Regions from separate parts of the Microaerobacter geothermalis genome, predicted to be linked through region 3. Evidence: predicted binding sites of a transcription regulator. Region 3 holds the regulator's gene; each other region holds the start of a gene.
The links. Region 3 encodes Rex, which represses fermentation and respiration genes when NADH is low (regulators of the CRP and FNR family bind a similar motif). Its sites were predicted from a motif close to TTGTGAAATATTTCACAA; they were not measured.
Positions count from the first base shown of each region.

Region 1: a site for Rex is predicted at 2,898-2,915, ahead of L1765_RS00390 (TIGR04053 family radical SAM/SPASM domain-containing protein). Genes of this name have one in related genera too.
Region 2: a site for Rex is predicted at 3,382-3,399, ahead of L1765_RS14890 (4Fe-4S dicluster domain-containing protein). Genes of this name have one in related genera too.

Region 1 is NZ_JAKIHL010000001.1:70,842-76,531, forward strand. It holds gene L1765_RS00365 (metal-sulfur cluster assembly factor) at 5-310, opposite strand; gene L1765_RS00370 (hypothetical protein) at 358-1,611, opposite strand; gene L1765_RS00375 (DUF2249 domain-containing protein) at 1,615-1,836, opposite strand; gene L1765_RS00380 (DUF2249 domain-containing protein) at 1,841-2,077, opposite strand; gene L1765_RS00385 (Crp/Fnr family transcriptional regulator) at 2,112-2,783, opposite strand; gene L1765_RS00390 (TIGR04053 family radical SAM/SPASM domain-containing protein) at 2,947-4,104, shown strand; gene L1765_RS16045 (c-type cytochrome) at 4,818-5,273, shown strand; gene nosZ (Sec-dependent nitrous-oxide reductase) at 5,320-5,690, shown strand, end outside.
Region 2 is NZ_JAKIHL010000054.1:7,081-12,770, reverse strand. It holds gene L1765_RS14910 (molybdopterin-binding protein) at 1-172, shown strand, start outside; gene tatC (twin-arginine translocase subunit TatC) at 233-970, shown strand; gene groES (co-chaperone GroES) at 1,225-1,503, shown strand; gene groL (chaperonin GroEL) at 1,581-3,206, shown strand; gene L1765_RS14890 (4Fe-4S dicluster domain-containing protein) at 3,476-4,093, shown strand; gene L1765_RS14885 (NapH/MauN family ferredoxin-type protein) at 4,084-4,962, shown strand; gene L1765_RS14880 (molybdopterin-dependent oxidoreductase) at 5,007-5,690, shown strand, end outside.
Region 3 is NZ_JAKIHL010000006.1:51,427-57,116, reverse strand. It holds gene L1765_RS04975 (ComEC/Rec2 family competence protein) at 1-838, shown strand, start outside; gene L1765_RS04970 (redox-sensing transcriptional repressor Rex) at 1,217-1,837, shown strand; gene ku (non-homologous end joining protein Ku) at 2,107-2,937, shown strand; gene L1765_RS04960 (ATP-dependent DNA ligase) at 2,934-3,896, shown strand; gene ligD (non-homologous end-joining DNA ligase) at 3,903-4,802, shown strand; gene L1765_RS04950 (amidohydrolase) at 4,865-5,690, shown strand, end outside.

The DNA.
Region 1 (5,690 bases), on a different contig from region 3:
CTTTTTACCAGCCTTGAAGCTGCTGTTTTGCCTTTTCTGACATTCGCTCTGGCGTCCATGGGGGAGACCAGACCAGATCGACATGAACCAATTCCACCCCGGGAATTTGCTGTACCGCATTTTGAACTCCCCTGCTAATACTATCATGGAGGGGACATCCGGGTGTAGTAAGGGTCATGGTGATATTTACACTTTTTCCGTCTTCAACTAAATCAATGCCGTAGATTAAACCGAGATCCACCACATTAATTCCCAATTCCGGATCATATACGTCATACAATTTCTCCCGGACCATTTCTTCTGTAACCATATTATAACCTCCCAAAAAAAATTCTATACGAACGGATTTCATCCAAACTATTTTCGAAAAACATTTAGAACCGAATAGGTATAGAGGATGACACCGACCATTGTAATGGACTGCATCAGGTAAAGAATGGACGAATACCCTGTGAGGATTGAAATGGAAAAGCCGATTGTTCCTATGATAACCAATAAAAAGATTTTTTTTCCTAAGGATTCGCTGATCAAATCCTTTAATTGGGGAACGTTGCTCTTCCCGATTTCTGTGCTGTATTTGGCTGTCCACCATAAAAAGGGAATAATCTTATACAGATATCCCAATATACTTAGAGAAATCCATCCATAAATGAACAAATAAATCAAGGTGAGGATCAGTTTGTTTTCCCCATACCATATCAATGAAACAGGAAAGAGGATAAAAAGGATCAAACCAATCACGATGGCCTTAAGTGAGGTTTCTATTCCGATATCAAGTTTTTTCTTCATTTTTTTACTTATGATACCCTTCACATGGACAGCGAAAAAGAAAAATGCTGCTGCAATCAGAATAAGGCCAATCACGATAAAAAATTTCTCCTCCAAGATAAGGGATATAGAGGTGGAAATAATCCCTCCATGGAATAGGGTAAGGATCCAGCGGGGCCATTTCTCTGAAAAACCATGGGATAGGGTGAACATAGGGACCATCTTAAATGAAAACCCGATGATCAAAAGGGTAAACCAACCAATCAGACCTAGAAGAATATGAATAGGAAATAACCGATTGTACAAAGAGCCTAAAAAAGACCATTTTAAATTTAGTGCAAGGATCAGCCCTAATAAAACGGTTAGGAAAAGATAGCTGACTGACGACAAAACAAAGGCGGAAATATAGGTCTGCTTGCTCATTTTCCCAATCGTTTTAAATATGTTGTAGATAAACAACAGTGCCCCTAGAAAGGCGAGGAAACCAAATAAATTAAGGATGAAAGGGTTAAACGAAAAAAATCCCCATAAAAGTCCAAGGACCCCGATGGTATAAATATAATATTGGATTGTGCCTAATTTTTCACTGTATAAAGGGACTTGAAAAGCCACAGTGACCAACTGATACATGGCCCCCATGGCAATCATGGTTCCCCAACCAAGGAGGGTAAGGTGGGCAACTGTCCACATCACAGGCCCTCGAAAATTGCCGGTGCCAAAGGCGGGAATTGCCCAGAAGAACAGAAAATTTAAAAGGAAAAAGGCGATGACTCCGGTCACCAGAAACTTAAGCGGCAATTTTATATCTGGGGAATTTGCTGATGAAGCAGCTGGAAACATCATCATTTACCCTCTTTTCGTAATGGTAATTTTAAAGCTGCCATCCTCCTGTTTTTCCGTTTCATGGGTATGGCCTCTTTCATCCAATTCCGGATACAAAAACATCGGCTGTCTGTCATTTATAATGGTTAAAGTATCTCCTGCATTGATTTCATCCAATTTTTGTAAAGTCCTAATCATCGGCTCCGGTGGGGTTAAGCCCCGGTTATCCAAAACATAATGAGCCATCATCTTACCCTGCCTTTGTAAAGGTAATTACAAAGTGATCCTCTTCCAGTTGCTCTACCTTAGAATCATAGCCCTTGCTTTTCATCACTCCCAAAAGGGGGACCGGATTAAAGATGGCATGCAGGATAAAGGTATCTTCTGGTTTTAGCTGACTTACGGTTTCCATAATCACTTGAAAGGGTTCTTTTTTCTCCCTTAATAGCGGACGCACATCTAGTTCAACAACATTCTTTTGTTCCATGATCATTCCTCCAATACGTTAGATCGTTTCATTTTTAATTGATCTCTTTTAAATCCTCAATATCATAAATAATATATTGACCGTTTCGAATATCGATTTTTCCCATCTTCTTTAGCTGGTTTAAGGTTCGGCTTACCGTTTCCCGAGATATGCCGATCATGTCGGCAATCTCCTGGTTGGTCACATTTAGCTGTAAAGTGACTTGATTATCGTTTCTTTTACCATGATCAATGGCCAAATGAATAAATGCGGAGATTGTTCGTTGTACCGCATCTTTGTGGGTAAGTTCTGTGACCCGGCGCTGTAGCATCAAAATTTTGTTCCCCAAAATTTTTGTCACATTGACCGATAATTGAGGAATTTCCGCCATCAGTTTCTGGTAAGATAGTAGCGGAAAAGATAAAAGAACAGCGTCTTCCAGAACCTCGGCATTAGCCGGATAGGTTTCCTTGAAGAAAAGACCGGTATGGGGGAATAGGTCCCCCTTTGGAATAAAGGATAAAATCTGCTCCCTTCCCTTATCATCAATCCGGTAAATTTTGATCAGACCGGTTTGGACGAAAAAAAGATGGGTACAAGGATCACCTTCCAAAAAAACCTGCCGCCTTTTTTTATATTCCTGCGGTGTGGTGAGTTGGGCGATGCGCTCCACGTCTTCATGGCTTAATTCTTTACAAATTGGTAATCTTTTCAGAAAATCAAGCACAGGTTCCAGCTAATATCACCTCCTTGGGTGTTCCTTAGTTAAGTAACATAGAAACATTGTTTAATCATAGTGTAAAATAACTTGCGAGAATCATCTGTGATTTATGTCATAGTTTGATGAATTTTTTCACATTAAAATAGTGTAAAAAGGAGGTCGTCTGGATATGTCTAATATTTTTTTTGATGGTCAAGAAGAGTTTCCTGATATAAAGGGTGTAAATAGAAACAGAGATTATAATCAGTCTCCTTTTATTGCGATTTGGGAAGTGACGAGGGCGTGTGCCCTCAAATGCCTCCATTGCCGAGCGGAAGCACAATATAATAGAGACCCCAGGGAGCTTACCTTTGAAGAAGGAAAGAAGTTGCTGAACGAAATTGCTGCCATGGATTATCCCCTCCTAGTATTTACCGGTGGAGACCCCCTTATGAGAGAAGATATTTATGATTTGGCCAAATATGCCATCGACATCGGTTTAAGGGTGTCAATGACTCCAAGTGCCACTCCCAAGGTAACGAAAAAAGCCATTGAGCGGGCGAAGGAAGTGGGACTTTCAAGATGGGCCTTCAGTTTAGATGGCTCCACTGCCGAAATCCATGACCGTTTTCGCGGGACGAGCGGTTCCTTTGATTTAACGATGAAAGCGATTCAATATTTGAAAGAATTGGAAATTCCATTACAAATTAATACAACGGTTTCCAGATACAATATTGATGATTTGGACAACATTGCTCAAAAACTGGAAGATATGGGCACCGTGTTGTGGAGTGTTTTTTTCCTTGTCCCGACAGGAAGGGGGAAGGAAGGAGACATGATTTCACCCGTGCAGCATGAACAGGTTTTTAACTGGTTATACGATTTAAGCAAACGGGTTCCCTTTGACATTAAAACAACGGCGGCTCAACATTACAGACGAGTTGTATTGCAGCGCAAGAAAGAAGAAAACCCTGGGGTTGAACGTACCTTTTCTGAAGTGATGACGGGTAAACAGCATACAAAAGACGGACTGGGAAGAGCTCCGAAAGGGGTGAATGATGGGAATGGATTTGTTTTCATATCCCATATTGGAGATGTTTATCCCAGTGGCCTACTTCCTATTAACTGCGGAAATGTAAGGGAACAAAGTTTATCTTCCATTTACAGGGATTCCCCCGTATTTCAGGCACTAAGAAATCCCAGTGGATTTAAAGGAAAATGCGGAGTTTGCGAATATAGAAATATCTGCGGTGGGTCTAGGGCTAGGGCTTATGCCATGTCAGGAGATTATTTGGAAAGTGAGCCATTCTGCACTTACATCCCCAAGGGATACAAAGATAGCTTATAAAGAAAACTCGCCGATTGGCGAGCCCTTTCTTATTAGCTATATAGACGGAATAAAAGAATTTATACGGACAGCCTTCGAGTTTGTTCTAAGCGAAGAAGCTAAAGAACGGGAATTAGCCCTCAAACTGACTCCACCTTTGAAATACCCAGATGTTTTTGAGGGCTCCGTTCTTTAGACTTTGAAGCGGATCTGAATTACTTCCTGAAGAACTCGACAAGCGGACGTGTAAATCTTTAATTCCAGATCTATAATAAAGTTAAATCATAAAAGTTCAAAAAAAGGTCAAAATGGGAAATGGGTATATTCCAATGGATATACCCATTTGTTATTGATAGGGTGAGTTTTCACTATTTAAGAAAAGAAAATAGTTTCTCTATAGTTTATGAACAAATTGTGAACACCATCACCAATGTGATATATATCACACTTTTATTAAAAACCGGTATTTAATATTAGAATTGAAGCTGATATATCGCTTTCTTTGATGACGATCCAATACCGGTGAATGCATGCAAAAACAAAAGGATACTTTATTTGTAATTAATTCAAATGATGAATATATTGTGAACATTGATACAAATATATTTAAACTTTTTGTTTAAGGTGCTACTATTTTTTGTACTGAAGTAGTACTGCTACAGTATCGAAAAGATGATACATTGGTGCTACTTTAAGTGAATTTAATATACTACTTTTTTGGGGGGGTGAAGAGAGTGGGTAGATGGCTTGGATTTTTTGCCATTGGACTCATTGTAGGCTTAGTCGTTACTGTGGGGTTAGGTCAGTATATCGGTAAGGATACTCAGACAACCACTCAGGTAGTAAATGAACAGCCTGCAGAAAAAACAGAACCGGCAAAAGAAGAACCGGCTAAAGAATCAGCAACGGAAGTGGCACAAAAAGCTACGGTGCCTGAAGCTCAAATTTTTGCCGACAAGGGATGCACGACCTGCCATTCTGTTAATGCATATGGATTAACTGGAGGAAAACAGGGACCTGATTTATCTGGTGCTGTGGAACATGTGGAAAGTGCCTATGGAAAAGACTTAAAAGCTTTTCTGGATAAACCCGATAGTGTGGTTATGTCTGCTGTATTAAGTTCAGCTATTCAGTTAACAGAAGAAGAGAAGAACACGATTGTAAAATTGCTTAGTGAAGTAGAAAAATAATGGTAGAAATGCAAGTGAAAAACCCAAATGGGAGGGAAAAGTGAGTATGGAAAAGAAAAAGGGTTGGATATTCCCATTAGTATCCGGGTTGCTGGTTGGAATTTTGATCGCAAGCATCTTTTTCGTTAGTCCAAATCAAGTGACGAATAATATTACATCTTCTACAACGGCAGCCAATACTGCGGCTGAAAAAACCTATGTACCCCCTGGGCAGTTGGATGAATATTATATTTTCGCCTCTGGAGGTCATTCGGGTAATCTTTATGTGTATGGCGTACCTTCCATGAGAAGGATTCGAACTATTCCGGTGTTTACTCCAGAATCAGCCACTGGTTATGGTTTTGATAAGGACAGCAAGGAAATGTTGGGTGGATATACATGGGGAGACCTACATCACCCCGCTATTTCTGAAACCGA
Region 2 (5,690 bases), on a different contig from region 3:
TATGTTAATGATTGCCTATCATCATCAAATTCCGATTTTGGGACTGCCGGGATGTGTGATGCATGATCCTTATACGTCATTTGACGTATTTCTTCCAAGGATCCTGGCCGGGGAGAAAATAGAGAAAAAAGACGTGATACAACTGGGTTATGGGGGACTTTATCATTGTTAATCTTTTCAACATCCTCTTTGTGGGAAAGGTGATATGGTGGATAAGAGTTATGGGGGAGAAATGCCCTTTAGAGATCATCTCGGGGAATTCCGGAAGCGAATCATTTGGGTGTTGATATTTTTTGTAATTTCAATGATTGCAGGCTTTGTTCTTGCTCCTTATGCCATTCAAATCTTAAAGAATGATCCGGCAGCTGCTTATTTAACCTGGAATGTATTTGGGTTATCTGATGCTCTTCGTATATATATTCAAATAGCCTTCGTGATCAGTATTGTTTTAACGGTACCATTTTTTCTTTTTCACTTGTGGAGGTTTGTGTCACCAGCATTGCTGCCGGATGAGAAGAGAGTCATTGCAATTTTTCTTCCTTTTTCTCTTTTATTATTTATCGTGGGAATCTTTTTCGGATACTATATTTTGTTTCCTATGGTCGTTGGATTTATGTCAAATATCGCCAAAGGGATAGGGGCACAGGAAGTATACGGACTGGCTCAATACTTTGGCTTTATGTTTAATATTGTGCTTCCGTTCGGCTTTCTTTTTGAAATGCCTTTGGTGGTCATGTTGTTGACCCGATTGGACATCATCCATCCAGACAAGCTAATCAAGTTGAGAAGAGTGGCTTATTTTATTCTGGTCGTCGTTGCGGTGACCATCACACCTCCGGAAATCATCTCTGATGTTTTGGTAACCATTCCACTTCTTGTTTTATATGAATTAAGCGTATGGCTCTCCAAGGTGGTGTATCGAAGAAGGTTAAAAGCCCTTGAAGAATGGGAAAAAGGATATCCTTCATAGGAATGCCCTTTGTTTTAAGGGCATTTTTCTTTTTGTAAATGAGTAAAAATCAAAGGGAGGGCCAGAGTAAAAAAGAATGAGGAAAGTGTATAAAGGCTTTAAATAGGATATACTGTTTTTTGGGCATTTTTTTTCTAAAGTGGGTTGCAAAATAAGAAAAAAATGTATATGATATGTATTGTTAGCACTCTCCTTAATCGAGTGCTAACAATACTTCAAAAATTAAGAATGAATTGTCAAGGAGGGTATTTGCTGTGTTAAAGCCACTAGGTGATCGTGTTGTTGTTGAACCTATTGCCAAAGAAGAAACTACGGCAAGCGGAATCGTTCTTCCAGATACAGCCAAGGAGAAGCCCCAAGAAGGAAAAATCATTGCTGTGGGAAGCGGCCGCTATGAAAATGGAGAAAAAATTCCCCTTGAAGTGAAAGAGGGAGATCGGGTGATTTTCTCCAAATATGCCGGAACAGAAGTGAAATACCAAGGAAAAGAAGTATTAATCATGCGTGAAAGTGACATTTTAGCCATATTGTAAGACTTTACTTAAGAATTACTGAGGATTGCGACACATATGTTGAATGATGACAACATTATAGGGAGGGTTTAATAAAGATGGCAAAAGAAATTAAGTTTAGTGAAGATGCGCGCAGAGCGATGCTTCGCGGAGTGGATGCATTGGCAAATGCGGTTAAAGTAACCCTTGGACCTAAGGGACGAAATGTTGTATTGGAAAAGAAATTTGGTTCTCCTCTTATTACCAACGATGGAGTTACCATTGCCAAGGAAATTGAACTTGAAGATGCGTTTGAAAACATGGGAGCTCAACTGGTGAAAGAAGTAGCGACAAAAACCAATGATGTAGCCGGAGACGGAACAACAACCGCTACGGTTCTGGCCCAAGCCATGATCCGTGAAGGATTAAAGAACGTGACTGCTGGTGCTAATCCTATGGTGATCCGCAAAGGTATTGAGAAAGCGGTTCAAGCAGCTGTTTCTGAAATTAAAAACATAGCGAAGCCTATTGAAGGAAAAGCTTCAATCGCACAAGTTGCCGCCATTTCTTCAGGAGACGATGAAGTGGGTCAATTAATTGCTGAAGCGATGGATAAAGTAGGAAATGACGGAGTCATTACCGTAGAAGAGTCCAAAGGTTTTGTCACTGAACTGGAAGTTGTGGAAGGAATGCAGTTTGACAGGGGATATGTCTCTCCGTACATGATTACTGATACCGACAAAATGGAAGCGGTATTGGAAAATCCATATATCTTAATTACCGATAAGAAGATTTCTAACATCCAAGAAATTCTTCCTGTTCTTGAAAAAGTTGTCCAATTGGGCAAGCCATTATTGCTCATTGCTGAAGATGTGGAGGGTGAAGCCCTTGCTACTTTAGTAGTGAACAAACTCCGCGGAACCTTTAATGCCGTAGCTGTGAAGGCTCCTGGATTTGGTGACCGCCGCAAAGCCATGCTTGAGGATATCGCGATCTTAACCGGTGGTCAGGTAATTACTGAAGATTTGGGACTGGAATTAAAGTCTGCTACCGTTGACCAATTGGGTCGCGCTGGGAAAGTAGTAGTGACCAAAGAAAACACCACCATTGTTGAAGGTGCCGGAGATCGCTCAAAAATTGGTGCAAGGGTTAACCAAATCCGTCAGCAAATTGAAGATACCACATCAGAATTTGATAGAGAAAAGCTTCAAGAAAGATTAGCTAAATTAGCTGGTGGTGTAGCGGTAATCAAGGTTGGTGCTGCTACGGAAACTGAGTTAAAAGAGAAGAAGCTTCGCATTGAAGATGCTTTGAACTCTACGCGTGCAGCTGTTGAAGAGGGAATTGTATCCGGTGGAGGAACAGCTCTGGTGAACGTGGTTTCTGCGGTTCAAAAGATTGAAGCCTCCGGAGACGAAAAAACTGGTGTCAATATTGTCCTTCGTGCACTTGAAGAGCCTGTTCGTCAAATTGCTGCCAATGCAGGGTTAGAAGGTTCTGTTATTGTAGAGCGGTTGAAGAAAGAAGATATCGGAGTCGGATTTAATGCTGCTACTGGAGAATGGGTAAATATGATGGAAGCAGGTATTGTTGACCCTGCAAAAGTAACCCGTTCCGCATTGCAAAATGCTGCTTCCGTCGCTGCAATGTTCTTAACTACTGAAGCAGTGGTTGCTGATAAACCAGAACCAGAAAAAGCTCCTGCAGGTATGCCAGGTGGCATGGGCGGCATGGACATGATGTAAGGTCAATGACCAAGCGTAAATCATTCGCAATAAACAATGAAAATAAGCACAAAAAAGCATGGACAAATCGTCCATGCTTTTTTGTATGGATAAAAACTAAAATTATTAATATTAACTCAATTTGTTCACAATTGCTACAAATTAGACAAAAAATTTTCAAAATTGTGATTAAAATGTGTGATATATGTCACAGTGGGGGTATGGATGGACGAATAGATTTGAATTAAGTAATAAACTGACGAAATGAGTACGAAATGAAGGTGAGAAAGTTGTCTGGAATAGGGGGGATGGTAAGTGGGATCAAGTGGTTAATCGGAGGAATTGCATCTTACGAATTGTTGAGGGTAATGAAAGGGGCATCTAAACCGGCTTTAAGACCGCCGGGAGCGGCAGAAGAGGATGAATTTTTGGCCTTATGTTCACGATGCGGGAAATGCAATCAAGCTTGTCCCTATGATGCGATATTAATGGCCGGCCCGGAATTTGGAATAGGTTTAGGCACTCCGTACATTCATGCCAGGGAAAGTCCGTGCCGATTGTGTGAAGATTTTCCCTGTGTGGAGGCCTGTCCAACCGGAGCTTTATCCGGAATCAAAGTAAGGCCTGATGTGAATATGGGTGAAGCGGTGATTAGCAAAACATATTGTATTGCCTGGCAAGGGATTCGTTGTGAAGTATGTTACCGAAACTGTCCCTTTATCGATGAAGCTATTACCCTAGAATTTTCCTTAAGGCATAATGACCCGACACATTCTGTCTTTGGACCGGTTGTTTATACGGATAAATGTGTGGGATGCGGAATTTGTGAACATGTTTGTGTCGTGGATAATCCTGTTGCCATACAAGTGAAACCAAGGGAATTGTGGAGGAAGCATTTATGGGAGTGAAAAAGTGGGTCCTCATAAGAAGAAGTGTACAGATATTCATCTTATTGTTGTTTTTATCTCCCCTTCTGCTGACATGGAACACGGTTCCCGGACAAGAAATTACTCCATTCATTCAGTTTCATGGTTCTTTGGCGTCATCAGAGATTTTTGGTATCGAATTATCGGATCCCTTTGCTGCCCTTCAGGTTACGTTAGCTTCTAAGGCGATCCATTGGGAATATATCAGCTCTGCTTTTATTATTTTTTCCTTATATTTCTTGTTGAGCGGCAGGGTGTTCTGCAGTTGGGTCTGTCCGGTTAATACCATATTAGAGACTACAGATAAGCTCCGTAAATTCATGACACTTCCCGATAAAAAGTTTCAAAGAACGACAAAAATCAAATGGATGGTTTTCATTTTGATTCTTTCATTTGCAGCAGGAATTCCGGTATATGAACTGTTTACTCCAACGAATAATGTGATGCGCAATATACTTTTTCTTTGGGGAATTGGCATTTTTCTATTGATAGCGATTACCCTGTTTGATTTGTTGGTCTCAAAAAGAGGATGGTGCAGATATTTTTGTCCACTAGGCGGGTTCTATCACAGCATTGGCAAATTTGGTCTGTTTCGTGTAAGGGTAAATCCAGAAAAATGTGTGACCTGCAGAAAGTGCCAGGCTGTATGCTTTGCTGACCCGGTCATTCTTGAAGAGGCCATTACTAAAAAAATACACATAGTGAAAGATGGGGATTGCAGTTTATGCGGTGCCTGTTCAGATATATGTCCGACCGATGCAATAGAGATTGGATTCCGCTTTACGGGAAACAAACAATCCGGGAATAAACAAACGGATGTATTAAAACGCACTCCCGTCACAAAAATGTGACATTTCTAAATTCAATTTATTCAAAGATAAGGAGGTTTAAGTGTATGAAAATATCGAGAAGAAGTTTACTTAAGGCAGCTGCTGTATCAGCAACCCTTGCTGCAGCGGGATGCAGCAAGAAAGAGACGGGAGCCCCAGTCGGGAATTCAGAACCCATTCCCCAAGAGGTGATAAAAACAGTAGAGCCCGATGAATGGAGAAAAGCCACTTGTCGCTTTTGTGGAACGGGATGTGGAATTCTGGTTGGGGTAAAGGATGGAAAAGTAGTTGCCAATCAGGGGGATCCAGAGAATCCTGTAAACAGAGGATTAAATTGTGTAAAGGGGTATTTTGTTTCCAAAATTTTATTTGGCAAGGATCGTTTAACCAAACCATTGATTCGTGAAGATGTAAGCAAAAAAGGTACAATGGAAGGATTCCGTGAGGCCACTTGGGAAGAAGCCCTGGATTTGGTGGCAAACAAACTAAAGGAAGCAAAGGACAAGTATGGACAGAGGGGAATTGCTTTCTGGGGATCTGGTCAGATGTATGTTCAGGAAGGGTATGCAGCTGTAAAACTATGGAAGGCCGGATTGTTAAATAATAATATCGATCCCAACGCCAGACTGTGTATGGCCAGTGCGGTTACAGGATTTATGACCACTTTTGGCTCCGATGAACCACCGGGGGTGTATGAGGATATTGAAAATGCCGATGTTTTTGTTACCTGGGGAGCCAATATGGCAGAG
Region 3 (5,690 bases):
CATATTCTTATTGGCAGGACGCGGAAATATAGATTCCCACTTACCCACTGTATCAGCGGTAAAAGAGAATCAAGAACAGATCCCCTTTGGGGAAATGAAAGTAACTTTTCTCGATGTGGGGAGAGGAGAAGCGACTCTGGTTCAAATGGATGATGGATTCACGATGCTGATTGATACTGGTACTAAAGGCTATGAAAATCAACTTATCGAGGAATTGATCAGAAATCGTGTAAGTGAAATAGACATATTGATTGCGACAAACGATTCAGAGGAGTATACTGGAAATATCGTTGTATTATTAAAAAAGTGGCCAATCAAGAAAATCATGTATGCTGAACTGTTTAAAAAAGATATCATGGGAAAAATTGGTTTTACCCCAGAAATTGAAAAGAAAGCTTTATTTGCAGAGGATATCATAAACATTGCCAATAACGTGAAAATAAAAATCTTAAGTCCGGATGAACCGTATTCCAATAATCCCCAAGGAAATTCCCTGGTATTTCAACTGATTCATGGAGAAGTATCAATTCTTTTTACAAGTGGTATTGATGAAGATACGGAAAAAAAATTGGTAGAAAAGTATGATCTTAAGTCAAGTATACTAAAAGTTTCTGATATGGGTAGTATTCAATCCTCTACCCCTGAATTTTTGCAGGAAGTGGATGCCTTTATGGCCGTTGTTTTTCCCGCGGTAGAAACGTTTGAAAGAAATGAAGAAGTCTTGGAACGTTTAAACGAATCATGGATGGATGTTTACCAAATTTCCAGAGATGGGTCCGTTTCCATTATTAGTGACGGAAAGGATTATATTGTTGAAAAGAAGGAAAATTCAAATTAGTTATCGTATTCTTTAGATGTGGAACTAAACTTACATGACCCTACGGGTCACAAATTGATATGAAAATGTTATTTTCATATCAAAGATTCACACGTCCGCTAGTCGAGTTCGAGCAAGAAGTGATTCAGGTCCGCTTTAAGTCTAATGAACGGAGCCCTCAAAAACATCTGGGTATTTCAAAGGTGGAGTCAGTTTGAGGGCTAGGTTCCGTTCTTTAGCCTTGCAGCTTCGTACGAACTCGAAGGCAGTCCTTAGTGAATTCTTTGATATGAAAATACCTTTTCATATCAATTTGTGACCCTGCGGGTCATGTATGTTTAGTTCCGTCTATATAGAAAAATAGGGATTAGAAAAATGTGGCTGGGAAGGGGTTTTTTCATGAAAACAGTCAATATATCTGAGGCGGTCATTCGCCGTCTGCCCATTTACTTGCGATTTCTTGTCCATTTGCAAAATATGGGGATTAAAACCGTTTCATCTCAGGAATTGGGGCAAAAATTAGACATTAATCCGGCTCAAATCAGAAAGGACTTGGCTTATTTTGGCGAATTCGGAAGGAAAGGAATTGGTTACGAGGTTCAGTATCTCATAGAGAAAATCAAGCAGATTTTAAAATTGGACCAGATCATTAATGTATGCTTGGTAGGTGCTGGCCATTTAGGACATGCATTAAGTAATTATAATGTTTATCAGAAGGATAATATGAAAATTGTCGCCATTTTTGATGCAGATCCCCAAAAAATAGGAACGAAAATTGCTGGGTTGACCATTCTTCCTGTAGAAGCCATACCTGAAACCGTGAAGGAGAAAAAAATCCGCGTCGGGATCATTGCAGTCCCTGCTCCCGAGGCCCAAAAAGTAGCAGAAATACTTGTTGAAGCGGGGATTGAAGGAATCCTTAATTTTGCCCCGGTCAGTTTGAGAAACACTGGAAAAGTCCGGATCCATCATGCTGATTTTACGACCGAGCTTCACAGCTTGGCCTATTATCTGGAATAATTTCAATCCCAAAAGACCTTTTTGGAAAGTTACTCTTTCCAGAAAGGTTTTTTATTTCGGCTAAGAAATCATAATTTCCCTAATTTGTGACAAAAATAAAGGAAACTCTAGTCCTCAAATTGCTTCCATCATCGAAATACCCGGATATTTTTGAGGGCTCTTTGATTTGAAAATGATATCAACTTGTGATCCTTTGGGTCATGAATGTTTAGTTCCATCGGTAGTTTTGGTGCCGGTTAGACATCGTATATAAAAACGGGGTGAAAAAGATGCATACCATGTGGAAAGGTTCGATTAGTTTCGGATTGGTGAACATTCCGGTAAAAATGTTTGCCGCCACCGAAGATAAGGATATCAAATTTCGGTATCTGCATAAGAAATGTAAGACTCCAATCAAATATGTAAGAACCTGTTCGACATGCGACCGGGAAGTGGGGTGGGATGAGATTATCAAAGGGTACGAATATGAACCCGGTCGCTTTATCATCATTGAAGAGGAAGAGTTGGAAGCGATCGCCCCTGAAACGAAGAGGACTGTGGAAATCCTTGATTTTGTTAATCTGGAAGAGATTGATCCAATATACTTTGACAAATCTTATTACCTTTCTCCCAATGAAACAGGCGACAAAGCTTATGCCCTCTTGCGAAAGGCGATGAATGAAACAGGAAAGATTGGAGTGGCCAAAATCACGATCAGAAATCGGGAAAGTTTGGCTGTTATCAGAACGCTGGAAAACTGTATAGTGTTGGAAACTATCTATTACCCCGATGAGGTAAGGGGCATTGCCCAACTTCCCGCTCTGCCCGATGAAACCAAGCTGAACGAAAATGAATTGAAGATGGCTATTCAGTTAATTGAAAACTTGGCAGCTCCTTTTGATCCAACAAGATATAAGGATAAGTACAGGGAAAGCCTGCAAGAATTGATTCAAAAGAAAATGGAAGGGGAAGAAATAGTAGCAGCCCCTGTTGCACCTAGAAGAAATGTCATTGATCTTATGGACGCTCTTCAAGCCAGTCTAGAAGCCACCAAACCTGCAAAGAAAAAGAAAGCTGGGGGTCCAAGAAGAAAAGCAGCCAAAGAGAAAGCAACCATATGAAAGAAGATATTAAGCCAATCATACCTTTTGAGCCCAAGAGGTCAGATCATGTACCTCAAGGAAACCAATGGATTGCCCAAGTGAAGTGGGATGGAGTTCGTGTAATTGCTTATGATGACGGCAAGAAAGTACGGCTCTTTAATCGAAAAAAAGCAGAACGAACCTTTCACTATCCCGAATTAACGGATATCAAATCCTATTGTACAGCTCAGACTATTATTCTAGACGGGGAAGTCATTGCCTTAGGGTTAGACGGGAAACCGTCTTTTCATGAGGTGATGAGGCGGGATGGTATCCGGCGGATGGAACGGGTAGAGCAGGTCAGGAAGCTGGTGCCTGTCACTTATATGATCTTTGATGTGGTTTATTATAACGGAAAATGGGTAAATGACCGCCCATTGAAAGATAGGATGGAAATCCTTGCAAAATCGATTGTTCCCAATGATCACGTTCAGCTGGTATCCTCCCACTCTGATGGTCAAACGTTGTTCGACGTCGTGAAAGAGCATAAAATGGAAGGGATTGTAACTAAGGATTTGGACAGCACGTATTTGATCGGCGGAAAAGACCAGCGATGGCAGAAAATAAAGAACTATAGGGAGCTGATTGCCGTTGTCGGAGGGGCAACCCTTCGGGAAGGATGTGTAAACGCAGTATTACTTGGACTATATGACGAAAAAGGCCAGCTGTGGTATATCGGACATGCCGGTACCGGAAAGTTGAAAAGGTCGGAATGGTGTGAGTTAACCGAAAGGGTAAAACCACTGATTATAAAAGAACGGCCATTTGCAAACAGGCCTGAAAGGTTGAAGGAGACTGTTTGGGTTAAACCGGATATGACAGCCAAGATACAATTTTCCGAATGGACGAGAGGGCGCACTCTCAGACAGCCAATCATACAGGCTTTTGTAGATATTCATCCGGAGACCTGCATTTTTCAATCACAGGATTGGCGGTGATCCCACATGGAACAAAAAGTAATGGTAGAAGGGAAAGAATTAACCCTGACCAATTTAAATAAAGCGCTTTGGAGGGAAGAAGGGATAACCAAGGCGGATATGATCCGATATTATACACTTGTTGCCCCTTTCATCCTTCCTTATATAAAAAACCGGCACTTGACCACGATTCGCTTTCCGGACGGAATTGAAGGGAAAAGCTTTTATCAGAAGAACATTCCTAATCATGCTCCTTCCTGGATTGAAACCAATCAGGAAGGGGGAGTAAATTACATCCTGGCTAATGACCTTCCAACGATGGTATGGCTTGCCAATCAGGCCTGTATTGAACTTCACGTGTCTTTTAACCGGGTTGGTGAAGATTATCCAACAGAATTAGTGATTGATATCGACCCTTCTGTTGAAGATTTTTCAAAGGTAGTTGAAGTCGCTTTTTTGATGAAAGATGTGCTGGATCAATTAAAATTGGAAAGTATTATTAAAACATCAGGGGCTACTGGGGTGCAAATCTATATTCCGATCAAAAAGGGATACAGTTATGAACAGACGAGAAAAGTAGGAAACTTTTTAGCCAAGTATTTGACAGAACAGCACCCAAAATTAATCACCATCGAAAGATGGGTCAAAAATCGGGGAGATAAGGTATATATTGATTACCTTCAACACTGGCGGGGAAAAACTCTTCCTGCCCCTTATTCTTTGAGGGCAAGAAAAAGGGCTCCGGTCTCCACCCCTTTAACCTGGGAAGAATTAAAAGAATTGAAAGATCCAACTGTATACAACATGGATTCTGTGTTCAAAAGGTTGGAAAAGAGACTCAATCCCTTTGACAGGATCATCAGTCAACATAGCCGGCAATCACTGGATCATGTTTTGGAAATTCTTGACGAGAATGTGTTTGTTTGAAAGAATGGGGATGTGGATATTAAAAATAAGGATATTAAGATTGAAGAAACGGAGGAGAATAGATGAGGCTACTGATTAAAGGGGTAACGATCGTCACCATGAATCATCAAAATGAAATTATTAAAAACGGAGCAATGCTCGTTGAAGATGGAATCATTACTTATGTGGGATCTGAAAGTGGATTAACAGTAGATCAATTGAACGAGGCAAATATAATCAAGAATGAGAGCAGCAAGGTGATGCTACCTGGGTTAATTAATACCCATGGACATGCTGCCATGTCATTGTTAAGGGGTTATGCCGACGATTTGCCTTTACAGGAATGGCTTCAAGAAAAAATGTGGCCCATGGAAGGACAATTTACTTCGGATCATGTAAAATGGGGAGCTCAACTTGCCATGGTGGAAATGTTAAAATCAGGAACCACTTGTTTTGTTGACATGTATGATCATATGGATCAGGTGGCAGAGGGGGTGGAATTATCCGGAATGAGGGCCGTATTAACCCGAGGAGTCATCGGTCTCTGTTCTGAAGAAGAGAGGCAGAGAAAGCTTCAAGAAGCCTTCGATTTTGCAAGAAATTGGCATGGACAAGCGGGCGGAAGAATTACTGCAATGATGTCCCCCCATTCATCGTATACTTGTTCACCGGAATATATCCTGCAGATTATGAACAAAGCTGCCGATCTTCACCTGCCGGTCCATATACATATGTCTGAAACGATGAGGGAAGTAGAGCAAAATGTGAAGGAATATGGGAAGCGCCCGGTACAGCATTTATTGGATTTGGGCGTTTTTTCTCATCCTGTTCTTGTCGCTCATGCTGTCCACATCAATGAAGAAGAAATGACGATCATGGCAGAAAATAACGTGCATGTTTCCCATAATC